One region of the Lactobacillus paragasseri genome, then DNA from elsewhere that is predicted to be linked to it. Evidence: riboswitches for the same ligand, from Rfam matches in the RefSeq annotation. Region 1 holds a riboswitch; the other holds the start of a gene.

What was found. Region 1 has a riboswitch for FMN ahead of LpgJCM5343_RS04945 (GTP cyclohydrolase II). Riboswitches for the same ligand answer to the same signal wherever they lie in the genome.
Region 2: linked by a shared signal. The riboswitch ahead of LpgJCM5343_RS05425 (ECF transporter S component) and the one ahead of LpgJCM5343_RS04945 (GTP cyclohydrolase II) in region 1 are both predicted to bind FMN.

The regions. Positions count from the first base shown of each region.
Region 1 covers NZ_AP018549.1:1,009,479-1,017,068, reverse strand. The annotation lists gene LpgJCM5343_RS04955 (FAD-dependent oxidoreductase) at 1-905, shown strand, start outside; gene ribH (6,7-dimethyl-8-ribityllumazine synthase) at 1,010-1,471, opposite strand; gene LpgJCM5343_RS04945 (GTP cyclohydrolase II) at 1,471-1,761, opposite strand; FMN riboswitch at 1,874-1,987, opposite strand; partial or broken gene LpgJCM5343_RS09700 (ABC transporter permease) at 2,050-2,160, shown strand; gene LpgJCM5343_RS04935 (helix-turn-helix transcriptional regulator) at 2,532-3,464, shown strand; gene LpgJCM5343_RS04930 (FMN-binding protein) at 3,538-3,924, shown strand; gene LpgJCM5343_RS04925 (ABC transporter ATP-binding protein) at 4,034-4,711, shown strand; partial or broken gene LpgJCM5343_RS09605 (ABC transporter permease) at 4,692-5,065, shown strand; gene LpgJCM5343_RS04915 (heavy metal translocating P-type ATPase) at 5,305-7,206, shown strand; gene LpgJCM5343_RS04910 (heavy-metal-associated domain-containing protein) at 7,229-7,459, shown strand; gene LpgJCM5343_RS04905 (hypothetical protein) at 7,459-7,590, shown strand, end outside.
Region 2 covers NZ_AP018549.1:1,126,689-1,134,278, reverse strand. The annotation lists gene LpgJCM5343_RS05445 (segregation and condensation protein A) at 1-672, shown strand, start outside; gene scpB (SMC-Scp complex subunit ScpB) at 662-1,252, shown strand; gene LpgJCM5343_RS05435 (pseudouridine synthase) at 1,254-1,973, shown strand; gene LpgJCM5343_RS05430 (LysM peptidoglycan-binding domain-containing protein) at 2,035-2,775, shown strand; FMN riboswitch at 2,847-2,957, shown strand; gene LpgJCM5343_RS05425 (ECF transporter S component) at 3,037-3,630, shown strand; gene cmk ((d)CMP kinase) at 3,736-4,401, shown strand; gene rpsA (30S ribosomal protein S1) at 4,464-5,663, shown strand; gene der (ribosome biogenesis GTPase Der) at 5,740-7,047, shown strand; gene LpgJCM5343_RS05405 (HU family DNA-binding protein) at 7,212-7,487, shown strand; gene LpgJCM5343_RS05400 (tetratricopeptide repeat protein) at 7,588-7,590, shown strand, end outside.

The sequences.
Region 1 (7,590 bases):
ATGTTGCTATTGTTGGTGCTGGTTATATCGGTACTGAAGCTAGCGAAGTATTTGCTAAAGCTGGCAAGCATGTAACTTTAATGGATATGATTGATCGCCCATTAGGAACCTATCTTAATTCTGAATTACTCGATGTTTTGGAACCTACCTTTAAGAAAAATATGGACTTGAAGATGGGTGTCAAGATCGAAGGCTTTAACGGTAATGGAAAAGTTGAAAGTGTTAAAACTGATCAAGGTGATGTCCCAGCTGACTTGGTTGTTGTTTCAGCAGGTGTAATGCCTAATACTGACTGGCTAAAGGGCGTAGTTGACTTAGATCAAAGAGGCTGGATTAAGACTGATCCATATTTGAGAACTAATGTAAAAGATGTTTATGCAATTGGAGATGCAATTCTGCCGCTTTCGATTCCAGCTGGTAAACCAATGCCAATTGCCTTAGCCACTACTACTAGAAGAGAAGCTCAATATGTAGTTGATCATATCTTCGAAGATAAGCCAGACCGTGCCTTCAAAGGTGTTATCGGTGCTTCAGCTCTTAGTGTATTTGACTATCACTTTGCTACTGCAGGATTAAATCAATTCTCAGCTGCTAAGAACAAGCTTGATTACCAAACTAGTTTCTATGAAGATAACATGCGCCCAGCTTATGTTCCAGAAGCAGATAATCCTAAGGTATATGTCAGCTTAACCTTTAATCCATACACTCACCAAATTCTAGGTGGTGCAGTTCTTTCTAAGTATGATATTACTGCTCAAGGCAATGTTTTAGCTTTAGCAATTAGTCATAAGATGCGTTTGGAAGACTTGGCTGAACAAGACTTCTTCTTCCAACCAGGATTTGACCGTCAATGGAGTTTGCTTAACTTAGCTGCACAACATGCCTTAGGTATGGCAAGATTCTAAATTTAGGCATTAATAAAGATAAGTTATCAAGAAAAACTAGCCATGTAAAAACATGGCTAGTTTTTTTGTTGGATTTAGTTGTGTTTGGGTAAAATAGTTAGTAATTACAATTGCTCATTGAGGGAGATCATTTCAAGTAAACTTTGGGCAGTAGAAGAGCCTTCGTTGCCTGCTTTTAAGCCCGCCCTTTGCAAAGCTTGTTCAATATTTTCTGTAGTTAAAATACCAAAAGTGACTGGAATTTTAGCTTGTAAATTCATCTGCATAATCGCATTAGTTACGTTTTGAATAATCATGGCATAATGATCAGTTTCACCCTTGATTACTGCACCGAGAGTCATAATTCCAGCATATTTATCAGATTTAATTAGTTTTTGAGCAGTGAAGGCTATTTCAAATGCTCCTGGTACCCAGATGACATCAATTTCATCGTCTTGGATTCCGAATTGATGAAGTGTTTCTTTAGCACCGCGAACCAAATTTTTAGTAACAATTTTATTAAATTTAGCTACGACAATCGCGATTTTTCCATGAGTATTAGTGAAGTTTCCAGTATATTCAGTCATTATTCAACCTCCTTGAGTTCTAATAAATGATGAAATCTCTTTTTCTTAGTTTGTAGGTAAAAACGATCAACATCATTAGATGCAAGTTCTAATGGAATACGTTTATTAATCTTAATACCGTAATCGTTTAATTGGTCAATTTTATCAGGATTATTAGTTAGCAAATTGATTTCTTTGATCTTCAATTCTTTGAAAATCACAGCACCAACCAAAGGATTCTTCCAAGTTTGGAAGCGTCCTTTTTTAGCTTCTTGTAAAGCTAAATTCATATAATATTGGTCTTTTTCCATTTAAATCACTTCCTAACAGAACAAAAAAAGAACCTCGAAGCTAAACTTCGAGGTTCAGAAATAGTATGCAAGTTAAAAAATAATTCAAGTACGCAAATAAGCGTAGATTAAAATTATCCTTCTTCCATCTAGACTATAACTATCGGTACCATTAAGGGTTCAACCGCTTGCGCGGGTTGCGGACTTTACCGCCGGTCGGGAATTTCACCCTGCCTCGAAGAACATTTATTTAATTCTCATTCGGCATAAAGCTGCTTTTCTTTTTTGTCAAATGATATTTATAGGGCTCTTTTAAAGAATTTACTGAAAAGTAAAGCAACGATTGTTTTTATTGTACATAACTTCAATGAAGGGATGCATAAATTATTTGATCGTGAAATCCATTTGGTAAAAGAATAAACGAAACATCACAAATTTCAGTGGATTGATACTGGAGTCTGTGATGTTTCTTTATGTATAAAATTTGAAATTAATTATTGATTTTGATTATTCTTATCAATTTAACTGCTAAAACTCAAACTTTCTCATAAAGATTGGGTGAGTTTGGTGGTCTAGGTAACTAGCGGTTTTAGGCGTGATTTCTAAAACACCTAAATCTTTTTTGCTGCCTCAACATCGTCAACGTAAATTTCATTTAAATGAGAATTTTTGATTGCTGGTTTGTTTAGTTAAAATATCTACCATAGTATGACCTTCCTTGTCCTGAACGCCTATCAGCATTATTATAGAATAAAAGACTGACATTTTTTGACAGGAAAGCTTGCACAACTATGAAAAAATCTGAACGACTTAATCAAGAACTACTATACTTAACCGATAAAAAGATCTTTCATTTAAAAGAACTAGAAGAAAAATTTGCAATTTCTGAACGAACAGCTTTGCGAGATATTACCGATCTAGAGCAGTTAGGCTTAGCTTTTTATAGTGAAACTGGGCGTAGTGGTGGTTATTACATTACTAATAGTAAGTTACTATTGCCCATCCGTTTTAATACGCAAGAGATCAACGCTATCTTTTTCGCTTTACAGGCAATAAAAAATCTTAGTGAAACGCCATACAGTAATGAATATCAAAAGATTCAGACTAAATTACTAAAGAATCTACCTCAAAAATTACAAAACCAAATTAGTCTTCAAAAAGAATTTGTTCACTATATTAGTCAGCCAAGCTTGAATGAAGTACCTTTTTTTACTTTGCTACTTAAAGCTTGTCTGAATAATAGCGTAATTTTAGCGCGAAATTTTCAGTTTATTAAAGAAGAACAAAAATTGCAGTTGCTTGATATATTCTACCAAGCAGGGAATTGGTTTTGTCATGCTTATAATTTGGATTTAAAACGTTGGTTTGTCTTGCGGCTTGATAAATTTGAAACAGTAAAGCTACTAAATACTAAACAATCGGTGATGAATAAAGAGCAATTACTTGATAGCTTCCGGCAATATGAACGGGAGCATTATTGCATCCCTTATCAATGTCAGTTAACCAAAATCGGTGAACAAAAAGTTGAGTATAATTCATACCCAATCATGCAAATTGACCATAAGCATGGAAAAATATATCTGAATGGTAAATATAACAAGGAAGAACTACATTATTTAGTCGACTATTTGATATCTCTGGGTTCTGAAGTAAAAGTATTAAAGCCAAAAGAATTAAAGAATAGCTATTTGGAAAAGTTAAATGAAATAATTCAGCAATATTAATTTGCTAATTCTGACATAGGTTGTCAGGATTAAGGAATAAAGTAAAACTGAAAGGTTTTAGGAGGTAGAATTTATGACAAAGATAATGAACGAAGATTTTTTAGACGTTTTAGAAGATAAAGGACCAGCAACGATTATTTCCATCAATGGCAATCCAGCTAGTGTGGTTAATACTTGGTCACAATATATTAATGTGGTTGCGGATGATACTATTTTGATTCCGGCTGCTGGGATGCATTCAATTGAACAGGATTTCAAGAAAGATTCTAAGCATGAATTAACGATTACGATTGGTTCTTATAATTATCAAGGAATCGCTGGTATGGGTCGCGGGTATCATATTCACGGTAGTGGTCAATTTATTAATGAAGGTGCATATTTTGATCAAATGAAAGCACAATTTGATTGGATTCGAGCAGTATTAGTGGTTAAAATTCATGATGTTGAACAGAAAATATAGTAAAAAGTTTGGAGATTAGCTCCAAACTTTTATTTTTTACGCTTTTTCACTTAAATCTTGATTATGCAAAAGTACTATAATTGAAAGAAAAGATTTAAAGGAATAATCAATAACAATAATTGAACTGAAAAACGTTAATTATCAAGTGGGAAAACGAACTATTTTAAATAATCTATCTTTTGGGATAAAAAATGGTGACTTTTTAACTTTAATTGGTCCATCGGGAGCGGGAAAAAGTACAATTCTAAAATTAATTGCGAACTTAATCAGTCCCAGTTCGGGCACTATTTTTTATCATGGTAGCGATATTCAAAAATTAGACCCAATTAAGTATCGTCGACAAGTAATGTACTGCTTTCAGCAGCCGGTTCTTTTTGGCAAAACTGTTAAAGATAATTTATCTTTTCCCTATCAAATCAGAAATAAAGAAGTAGATTTAGCCAGGCTAGATTCATTATTAAAGATTGTAGATTTACCAGCTGAATTTTTAAATAAAGAAATAAATTCTTTGTCAGGCGGTGAAAAACAAAGAGTTGCTTTAATTCGAAGTATTGTCTTCTTACCCAAAGTGCTATTACTTGATGAAGTTACAGCGGGATTAGATGGAAAAAGTAAAGAAATAGTTCATCGTTTGATTGAATCTGTCCATCGACAAGGGACAACTATTGTACAAGTGACTCATGATCAGAGTGAAATTCAAGTAGCTAAAAATGTTTTAGAAATTAAAAGTAGGGGCTTAGTAAATGAAAAAAGTAGAGGCTTAGTAAATGAAAAATGTAACGGTTAGCAACTTATCCTTAGTTTTAGCTTTTGCGCTAGTATTAGTATCAATTGCAATTTCCGCAAAAGAAAAGCTGGGATTAACCAAAGATATTTTATTAGCGTAATTCGGGCAATCGTGCAATTAGTGATTATCGGTTTTGTTTTAAAATTTATTTTTCATATAGATACCCGTCGGTTAACGGCTGTTCCGATAAATAGTGTTTTTATCGTCTTCATTTGCAGTGGTTTGATTGGCGAATTAAGTTTTCTATTTAAAACGGACTTATCGTATTTACTAGCATTTATTTTTCATCTTATTGGAACCCTTGCATTATTTTCAATAATGATGTTTTTAAATAATTGGTTGATTAATTGGTAAACTTTATTCATTTTTATCTTTGCTTACGCGATGATTCGGTTAGTCATTAGATTGACGCAGGAACGCGATATTAGGCGGATAAATCAAGAAGCGTAATAAACAAAAAGTTAAATTCAAATAATCTTACTAAAAGTACGAGCACTTAATTTTCAATATTAAGTGCTTTTTCTTGATGGTTATCAATTTTTGTAAAACTCATTTCTCCTAAACTAAAGCATGTAAAACAAAGGAGAATGTAAATGGTAAAGATTCAACAATTTTTTGTTAAACATCAAAAGATAATTTTGGCACTTAATACTGTGCTGATTTTATTTGCGGAAACAGCTAAGTGGTTATTCCATATCAATGCTGCTTATCAAGTTTTGATGCTAATAGTAGGAATTATTGGCTTAATTCCAATTTTGTTAACAGCTATTTCATCATTAAAAGTAAAATTAGTTTCTATTGATGTCTTAGTATCGTTAGCAGTAATTGGTGCTATTGTTATTGGCGAATTTAATGAAGCGGCGATTGTTACCTGGCTTTTTGCATTAGGTGATGTTCTAGAAGAACTTACCCTTAAAAAGACTCGTAAAGCTGTGTCTGATTTAACTAAAATGGCGCCAAAAACTGCGTTGGTTTTGCAAGATGACGGAGCAACGGAAGAAGAGGACATAGATTTTATTGATCTTGGTGAAAAGATTTTGATTAAAACCGGCGATCAAGTCCCAGTTGATGGAAAAATTGTCGCAGGTTCAGGCTATTTAAATGAAGCCAATGTTAATGGTGAGTCAAAACCAGCTGATAAAAAACAAGGTGATCAAGTCTATGCCGGAACAATTCTAGAAGATGGTACCTTGACGGTAGAAACTACAGCAGCTGGAGACGATACTACCTTTGGTAAAATTATCGAAATGGTAGAAGAAGCTCAAGATTCTAAGTCTCATACTGAAAAATTAATCAATCGTTTTTCTAAATACTATACTCCAGCGGTATTAGTGATTGCGATTATCGTAGGCTTAATTACTAGAGACTTCAAATTAACGATTACAGTAATGGTTCTAGGCTGTCCCGGTGCTTTGGTTATTGGCGTTCCCGTTTCAACTGTCGCTGGTATCGGTAATGGGGCTAAGAACGGCGTGATGTTTAAAGGCTCACAAGTAATGGATGCGGCTCGTAAAGTTGATGAGATTGCCTTTGATAAAACCGGTACGTTAACAGTTGGCCATCCTGAGGTAAATAAAATTGAAGTTTTGAGTGGTAATAAGGATGAAATTATTAATCTTGCTGCCAATATTGAATCTCAAAGTAATCACCCGTTAGCCAAAGCAATGGCTAAACTAAGTGAGCAGAAGATTGATCAAATCGAGACTAAGACAGTTAAGGGCAACGGGATGATAGCTGACTTGGATCGAGAAAAATATTATTTAGGGAATTTAGCTTTAATTGAGGAAAATACCTTTGCTAATTCTAAATTAACTCAAGTGGTTAATAAATTAAGTAATTTGGGAAACTCTGTTGTAGTCTTAGCTAATAGTAATCAAAGTAAATTGGCTGTTTTCGGCATTAAAGATCGTCTTCGCCCAGAAGCAGAAACTGCATTAAGGCAATTGAAGCAACTAGGTATTAAGAAGTTGATTATGCTTTCAGGTGATAATCAAGAAACTGCTCAACAAATTGCGGCTGATTTGCCAATTGATGAAATTCATGGGCAAATGTTGCCAGCAGATAAGGCACAATTTGTTAAGAAGGAACAAGAAAATGGTCATCATGTTGCCTTTATCGGTGACGGCATCAATGATAGTCCGGCGTTAGCTAATGCCGATATTGCTATTGCGATCGGTAGCGGTACGGACGTTGCAGTCGATGTTTCAGATATTGTTTTAGTTAAAAATGATTTGCGTAAAATTGCCGATGCTTTATCAATTTCTAAACGAACGGTTTTAAATATGAATGAAAATATTGGGATTGCATTGTTAACTGTGTTGTTATTGTTTATTGGATTATTTACAGGTTATGTCGAGATGGCTAATGGCATGTTTATTCATGAATTCAGTATCTTGGTCGTAATCTTAAACGGCATGCGTTTAATTAAAAATCATCGAAAAGTTGACGGCCATCAATTTTCTGATAAAGAAAAAGATTTAGCATTAAACATGTAAGGAATAAGAAAGGAAGATTTTTATGCAAAAAGTAATGATGAAGTTAGGTGGCATGACTTGCCCATCTTGTTTAACCAAGATTGAAAAGGCAGTTGAAGATGTCGATGGTACAGATCAAATCAAGGTATTATTTAATGCCGGTAAGTTAAAGTTCATGATGAATACTGATAAGGCTAATGTTGACGATGTTAAAACAGCAATCGAAAAGATGGGCTATGAAGTCAAGGGTGTAAAGGCAAAGGAGCTAGACTAATGAAGGCTGAGGAAGCATACAAGGCAGAATTAAAGCAAAGTGATATTGATCATCATACGCCTACAGCGGGTGCAATGGTGGATCACATTATTGCTAATTTATTAATCCATACTTTGAAAATAGATCAAGCT
Region 2 (7,590 bases), 120 kb from region 1:
ATTAGATCACAAAAGATAGATATTTACGATATTCCAATTGCGAAGATTACTGGACAATACTTAGCTAATTTGGCTCGCTGGCAGACTTTAGACTTGCAAATTGCTGGCGAGTATTTTGTGATGGCATCAACTCTTCTTAGAATTAAATCGCAATATTTACTTCCCAAAAATGACTTTGTTGAAGAAGATCAATATCAGGAAGACCCGCGTGCTGAACTAGTTGAGCAGCTGGTCCAATATTCAGTTTTTCAAAGAATTGCGGAATACTTTAAGAAACGAGATGAAGAAATGCCAATTACTGTGGCTAAAGATCCATCTGTTTCGCCTAAAAAAGAAGTTGAGCCTCTTCCCTTAGGAGAAATTACAAGTGATGAGCTGGCTAATACTTTTAAAGTTGTTTTGGAGCGTTTTAAATTAAGAAAACCACAAGTGGGACAAATAGAAGTTCATGAAACTTCAATTGAAGAAATGACGACATTTTTAAAGGATAAACTTCACCATAGAAAAAAGGTTAGCTTTTTTGACTGTATTAAGAATTTTCAGGATCTTGATCAGGTAATTGGTTTGTTTTTAGCAGTTTTAGAATTATGTCGTGATCATAAAATTTTAGTAAAGCAAAATAGAGACTTTGGTGACCTAGAATTAGAGAAAGTTGAGACTAATGGCAAGTAAAGAAGCACAATTAGAAGCTCTCCTTTATGCAGCAGGGGATGATGGTTTGGAAACAGATAATTTATTACAATTATTAGAAATTTCACCATCGGCATTACGAGAGTTAGCAAACCATCTAAAAGATCGACTTAAAAATGATGAGAACTCTGGCTTACAACTGATCTGCATTAATCATACTTATAAATTAACTACCAGTGCGGAATGCGGGGATGTTATTTCTAAATTTTTCCAAAAAGATTTATCGAAGAATTTAAGTCAGTCAGCTCTTGAAATACTTTCAATTATTGCATATCGTCAACCGATAACACGGGTTGAAATTGATGATTTACGTGGTGTTAACTCATCAGGAGCATTGCAGACTTTAGTTTGGCGTGGACTGATTAAAGTAAATGGTAAAAAAGACGTACCTGGCCACCCTAACTTATATGTGACTACAGACTATTTCTTACAGTATTTTAACTATGAAAGTTTAGCTGATTTGCCAGTAATAGAAGAGTTTGAATCAGATGACAATCCTGTGAACTTATTTGATCAGGATGAGAGAAGTAGCAAAGAAATAAATTTTGATGAAGGAGAGTAAAATGGCTGAAAGATTGCAAAAAGTAATTGCACAAGCTGGCGTTGCGTCAAGACGTAAGGCTGAGAAAATGATTACAGCTGGGCAAGTAACTGTTAATGGTAAAAGAATTACTGAGCTGGGAACGAAAGTTGAACCGAGCGACAAAATTGAAGTAAATGGAGTTCCAATTGAGAAAGAAACACTCCACACATATTTGTTTTACAAACCTCGTGGCGTAATTTCTTCAGTAAAAGATGATAAGGGCAGAAAGACTGTTGTCGATTACTTTGAAGATGTACCATATCGCTTATATCCAGTTGGTCGTCTTGATTATGATACTTCAGGCTTATTGTTAATGACTAATGATGGTGAATTAGCTAATAAGTTGATGCATCCTCGTAATGAAGTACCAAAGGTTTATGTAGCCAAAATTAAAGGACTTCTTTCTCCAGAAGATATTCACTCTCTTACACATGGGGTTCGAATTGATGGACGTAAGAGTGCGCCAGCAAAATTGAAGATTTTGAAGACGGATGAAAAGAAAAATACTCAAATTGTTCAATTAACAATTCATGAGGGGCATTATCACCAAGTTAAGAGGATGTTTGAAGCAGTTCATCATTTTGTTGAAAAATTATCTCGTGAAAAGTATGCTTTCTTGACTTTAAAATCACTGACTTCAGGTGAATATCGTGAATTAACGCATGAAGAAGTCTCTCGTTTAAATCACTTATCTGACTAACGCTACTTGTCAAGCTATGATAAAATAAAACTAATAATCTATAATTGTGGAGGATTTTGGAATGAAGGAAAATAAATCTCAGGACAATCAAGAACCTAAGGGTCCTTACAAGCATTTTGAACGTCCGACAACGTCTAGAAGTGCGATGCATCATCGCCACCGTTCAGAGCCTGCACCCGAACCAACTCCTAGTCGTCCAGATAAGAACTCTAAGGGTACACACCATAGTCAGTTATGGGCTGGGTTGATTATAGTTGCAATAATTTTGATTGCCTTGATTCCGATTGTTTCTTCAAAGTTGCACTCTAATTCTAATAACTTGGCTGAAAAGAGTGTTAAAGTTTCAAAGAGTTCTTCTAAGTCTCATAAATCTAAGAGTAAAAAGCCTAAGCGTAGTTCTTCGAAGAAGAGTAAGTCTAAGAGTAGTGTGAAGAAAGAAGAGAAGAAATCGTCAAGCCAATCTCATGACGTAACTCCAGCTGTAACTAGTCAGTCTCAAAGTAGTCAAACTAGCCAAAGCAGTACCCAATCTTATGCTTCTAGTGCTAGTCAAACTACCACTCAAGACCAAACTCAACAAGCAAACCAAAATTCATACCAAAATAATCAAAATACCTGGCAGAATAACAGTGGAAGCAGCTCGTCACAAAATCAAGCTCCAAGTTCTTACACTGTTCAAGAAGGCGATTCTTTATCAAAAATTGCTCGTGAAAATAACACTTCAGTGCATTATTTAGAGCAGCTTAATGGTTTAGAATCAGCTGATAGTATTAGTATTGGTCAATCAATTAAACTTAAATAATTAAAAAACATTATTATTTACAATTTAGTTAAGAAGTATTATCATTTACTTGTAAAAAGTAAATAAAAGGATGTTGTCTTCAGGGCAGGGTGAAATTCCCGACCGGCGGTTAGAGTCCGCGAGCTACGATGTAGTTGAACCTTAGGTACCGATAGTTAAAGTCTAGATGGAAGAAGACAGACTAAAAAACTAAACATGATTTAGATTAATAAGGTCTGTTGCTGAGGCAACAGGCCTTTTGTATGTTATGGAGGAATCATCATGCAAAGAAAAACTAGTTTAAGTCATGTCAGACTTGCTTATTGGCTTGCTTGGGCAATGATTGGTGCATTGGCATTTTTAATTATGAAAATTGAAGTCCCAATTATTCCAGGCTTTGATTATTTGAAGATGGACTTTTCGGATTCACTTGTTGCCTTGAGCACCTTAGTTTTTGGACCATTGGGCGGAACAATGATTGCACTCTTTAAGTCATTATTGAGTCTTTTTATTTCTGGTTTTAATCCAATTTCAATGATCGGACAACTAGCTGCGTTTTTAGCAAGTTTAGCTTATATCTTGCCATTTTATTTCATCAGTAAAAAACATGAAGATAAAGTAAAATATCAAATTTTTGGTTTAATTGTCGGTACACTAGCTTTAACGGTAGTAATGTCACTAGCAAATTATTTTGTTCTAACTCCAATGTATATTTCTTTAATGGGATTTAAGTTAAACTCATCACTTTTAACTTACGTTGTTTCTGCTATTATTCCTTTCAACTTAATTAAGGGTTTGATTAACAGTATTGTTGTTTTGATTTTAGCGAAAACTTTATTACCTGTTCTAGAGAAGTTTGTAAGACGTAATTTCTAAAATATTTTCTAAAAGAATTATGTTTAGCCAGAAGTCGAGTGACTTCTGGTTTTTGTTTTATGGTAGAATTTACTTTGAATGAAAAAGAAAGGACTCAATTTTTTAATGCAAGTAGCTATTGATGGTCCTGCATCAGCGGGGAAGAGTACAGTTGCTAAAATTATCGCGCATAATTTAGGCTATATTTATATCGATACTGGTGCAATGTATCGAGCATGTACATTAATTGCACACGACAATCACGTTGACTATGGTGATGAAAAGACGATCTTAGACCTGGTTGACAAGAGCACAATTGAATTTAAGCAAGAAGATGGAGAACAGAAGGTTTATGTAAATGGCAAGGATGTATCAATTGCCATTAGAACTCCAGAAATTACTGAGAATGTTTCTCAAGTGTCAGCCTTGAAGTCAATTCGTGAAAAGATGGTTGAATTACAGCGTGAAATGGCTGGTAAACATAATGTTATTATGGATGGCCGTGATATTGGGACGACAGTTTTACCAGATGCTGAGGTAAAAATCTTCTTAATCGCTAGTGTGGCATCAAGAGCTAAGAGACGCTTTTTAGATTTTCAAGAAAAAGGAATTCACCAAGACTTGAAAGATATTGAACATGATATTGAAGTTCGCGACTATAAAGATTCTCATCGTGAAATTTCTCCATTAAAAAAAGCAGCGGATGCAATTGAATTAGATACAACAAACCTTACTATTGATGAGGTTGTAGCTAAAATAAGCGAGATAATACAAAAAAAGCAAAAAAATTAAACAAAAGTGTGGAAAAAAGACATCAAGTACTTTAAAATAAAGTATGATATTGGGAGGTAATTATGACAGATAATAGTAATCAATTCTTAGATGCTCTAAAAGAAATGCAGGGAGTTGAAGTCGGCAACATTGTTAACGTTGAAGTTTTAAGTGTTGAAGATGGACAAATCGCTGTTGGTGTTGAAAATGCAGGTGTTGAAGGTGTAATCACTAAACGTGAATTCACTAATGACCGTAACGCAGATTTAAACCAATTGGTAAAACCTGGTGATAAGTTTGAAGCTTTAGTTCTTAGAAGAGCTGGTGGCGATAAAGAAAACGGCGAATTCTTCTTCTCAGTTACTCGTTTGAAGGAAAGAGAAGCTTACAAGGAATTAGAAAAGGTCTTTGAAGAAGGCAAGACTGTTGAAGGTACTGTAACTGGTGCTGTTCGCGGTGGTTTATTAGTTGACGTTGGTACACGTGGTTTCTTACCAGCATCACTTATTTCTAACCGTTACGTTTCTGACTTGAAGCCTTACATTGGCAAGAAGATGAACTTGAAGATCACTGAAATTGATCCTAACAAGAACAGATTAATTCTTTCAAGAAAAGACTTAATCGAAAAGGAACGTGAAGAAGCATTCGAAAACGTTGCTTCACAATTAGTTGTAGGTGATACGGTTGAAGGTAAAGTATCACGTTTAACTGGTTTTGGTGCCTTTGTTGACGTTGGTGGTGTGGACGGTTTAGTTCACATTTCAGAAATTTCTTACAAGCATGTTGACAAGCCAAGTGATGTATTGAAGGCTGGTCAAGATGTTAAGGTTAAAGTTATCGGTATTGATGACGATAGACACAGAATCTCCCTGTCAATTAAGCAAACTTTACCATCCCCATTTGAAGAAGCTACTGAAGGTTTACATGAAGGCGACATCATTGAAGGTGAAGTTAAGACTTTAACTTCATTCGGTGCATTCATCGAAGTAGCTGATGGAATCCAAGGTTTAGTACACGTTTCAGAAATTGCTAACAAGCACGTTGATAAGCCAAGTGATGTTTTAAAGGTTGGTCAAACTGTTAAAGTTAAAGTTTTGAGCGTTGACCCAAGTGACAGAAGAATCTCATTGTCAATCAAGCAAGCTGATCCTAATGCTGCTAAGAGTGAAAACTCACGTCCACGTCGTCGTCAAGATTCTGTAGCTGATAAGTACATGAATGACAATGACAACGGTTTTGCTTTAGGTGACATTATTGGTGATCAACTTAAAGATAAGGATTAATCGTCATTCGTCTAAAAAAGCTGACTCCGGTCAGCTTTTTTTATTTCTTAGATAAATAGAAAGGGGTAGAAATAATATGTCATTACCCATCGTTGCATTAGTTGGACGACCAAATGTTGGTAAATCAACTATTTTTAATAGAATTATTAATTCTCGCGTAGCTATTGTCGAGGATAAAGCTGGCGTCACTAGAGATAGAATTTATGCTCGTGCTGAATGGATGGGCCATGAATTTATCCTAATTGATACTGGTGGTATTACTTTAGACTCCGGTGAAATCGAAGAGCAAATTAAGGCTCAAGCTGAAATTGCGATTGATGAGGCTGATGTAATCGTCATGTTGGGGGATGTGACCCAGCACATGACTAATATGGATGAAACAATTGCTAAGATGCTTTATCGAACTAAGAAGCCAATTATTTTAGCAGTTAACAAGGCTGATAATCCTGAACAAAGAACTGATATTTATGATTTCTATAGTTTAGGTTTGGGCGACCCTATTCCTGTTTCTGGTAGTCATGGAACTGGTATGGGTGATTTACTTGATGCAATTGTTGGTGAATTCGGCGATAAGGCCAATCAACATGAAGATGATTCGATTCGCTTTAGTGTAATTGGTCGTCCTAATGTAGGAAAATCTTCACTGGTAAATGCTATTTTAGGTGAACAACGTGTAATTGTTTCTAACATCGAAGGGACAACGAGAGACGCCATTGACACGACTTTTACTAATGATGGGCAAAAGTATACTATTGTCGATACTGCCGGTATTAGACGCCGTGGCAAGGTCTACGAGAAGACTGAAAAGTATTCAGTTCTAAGAGCAATTAGTGCTATTGAAGAAAGTGATATTACACTTTTAGTTTTAGACGCTAGCACAGGCATTCGTGAACAAGATAAGCATGTTGCTGGCTATGCTCACGACGCAGGCCGAGGAGTAATTATTGTCGTAAATAAGTGGGATCTTCCTAAAAAAGATAGCACAAGCATGAAGGACTTTGAAAATACAATTAGACAGGAGTTCCAATACTTGGACTACGCTCCAATTGTTTTCGTTTCGGCAAAGACTGGTCAAAGAGTTCCTGATATTTTGAAACTAGTTAAAGAAGTTCACGATAATCAAACTCGTCGCATTAAGTCTAGTGTCTTGAATGACTTGCTACTTGAGGCAACCAGAATTACGCCAACGCCACTTGTTAACGGAAAGAGATTAAGAATCTACTACATGACGCAAGTTGCAGTAACTCCGCCGACATTTGTTGTTTTTGTAAATGATCCAGAATTATTGCACTTCTCATATCAGAGATTTTTAATCAATCAATTGCGCCAAAACTTTGATTTTGTAGGAACACCAATTAAAATCTTAGCTAGAAAACGTAAATAAGCCTAAAATTTCAAAAAAATAGGGATATATCTGCGAAAAAGCTTGCAACTAAGCGTCTTAGTGTGCTAATTTTATTGCAGGGAATAAATGAATAAATCATTTTTCTTATTTTTTAAAGGTTTTGTTTTAAAATACTATTAGTTCATTTCGGGAGGTGAAGTGGAATGGCAAACAAGGCAGAATTAGTTTCTGAAGTTGCTGCTAAAACTGACTTAACCAAGAAAGAAGTTGCTGCTGCAGTTGATGCAATCTTTAGCTCTATTCAAGAAGATCTTGCTAAAGGTGAAAAAGTTCAATTGATCGGTTTCGGTACTTTTGAAGTACGTCACCGTGCAGCTCGTAAGGGTCGTAACCCACAAACTGGGGCTGAAATCGAAATCCCAGCTTCTAAGGTTCCTGCATTCAAGCCAGGTAAGGCTCTTAAGGATGCTGTTAAATAATTGTTCAGTTACTAGCAAAATAAAAACGTGCTAAGTTGTATAGCTTGGCACGTTTTTTGTGTACAATTATTGTGTTAGCACAAATGAAAAGAGTGAAAAAATG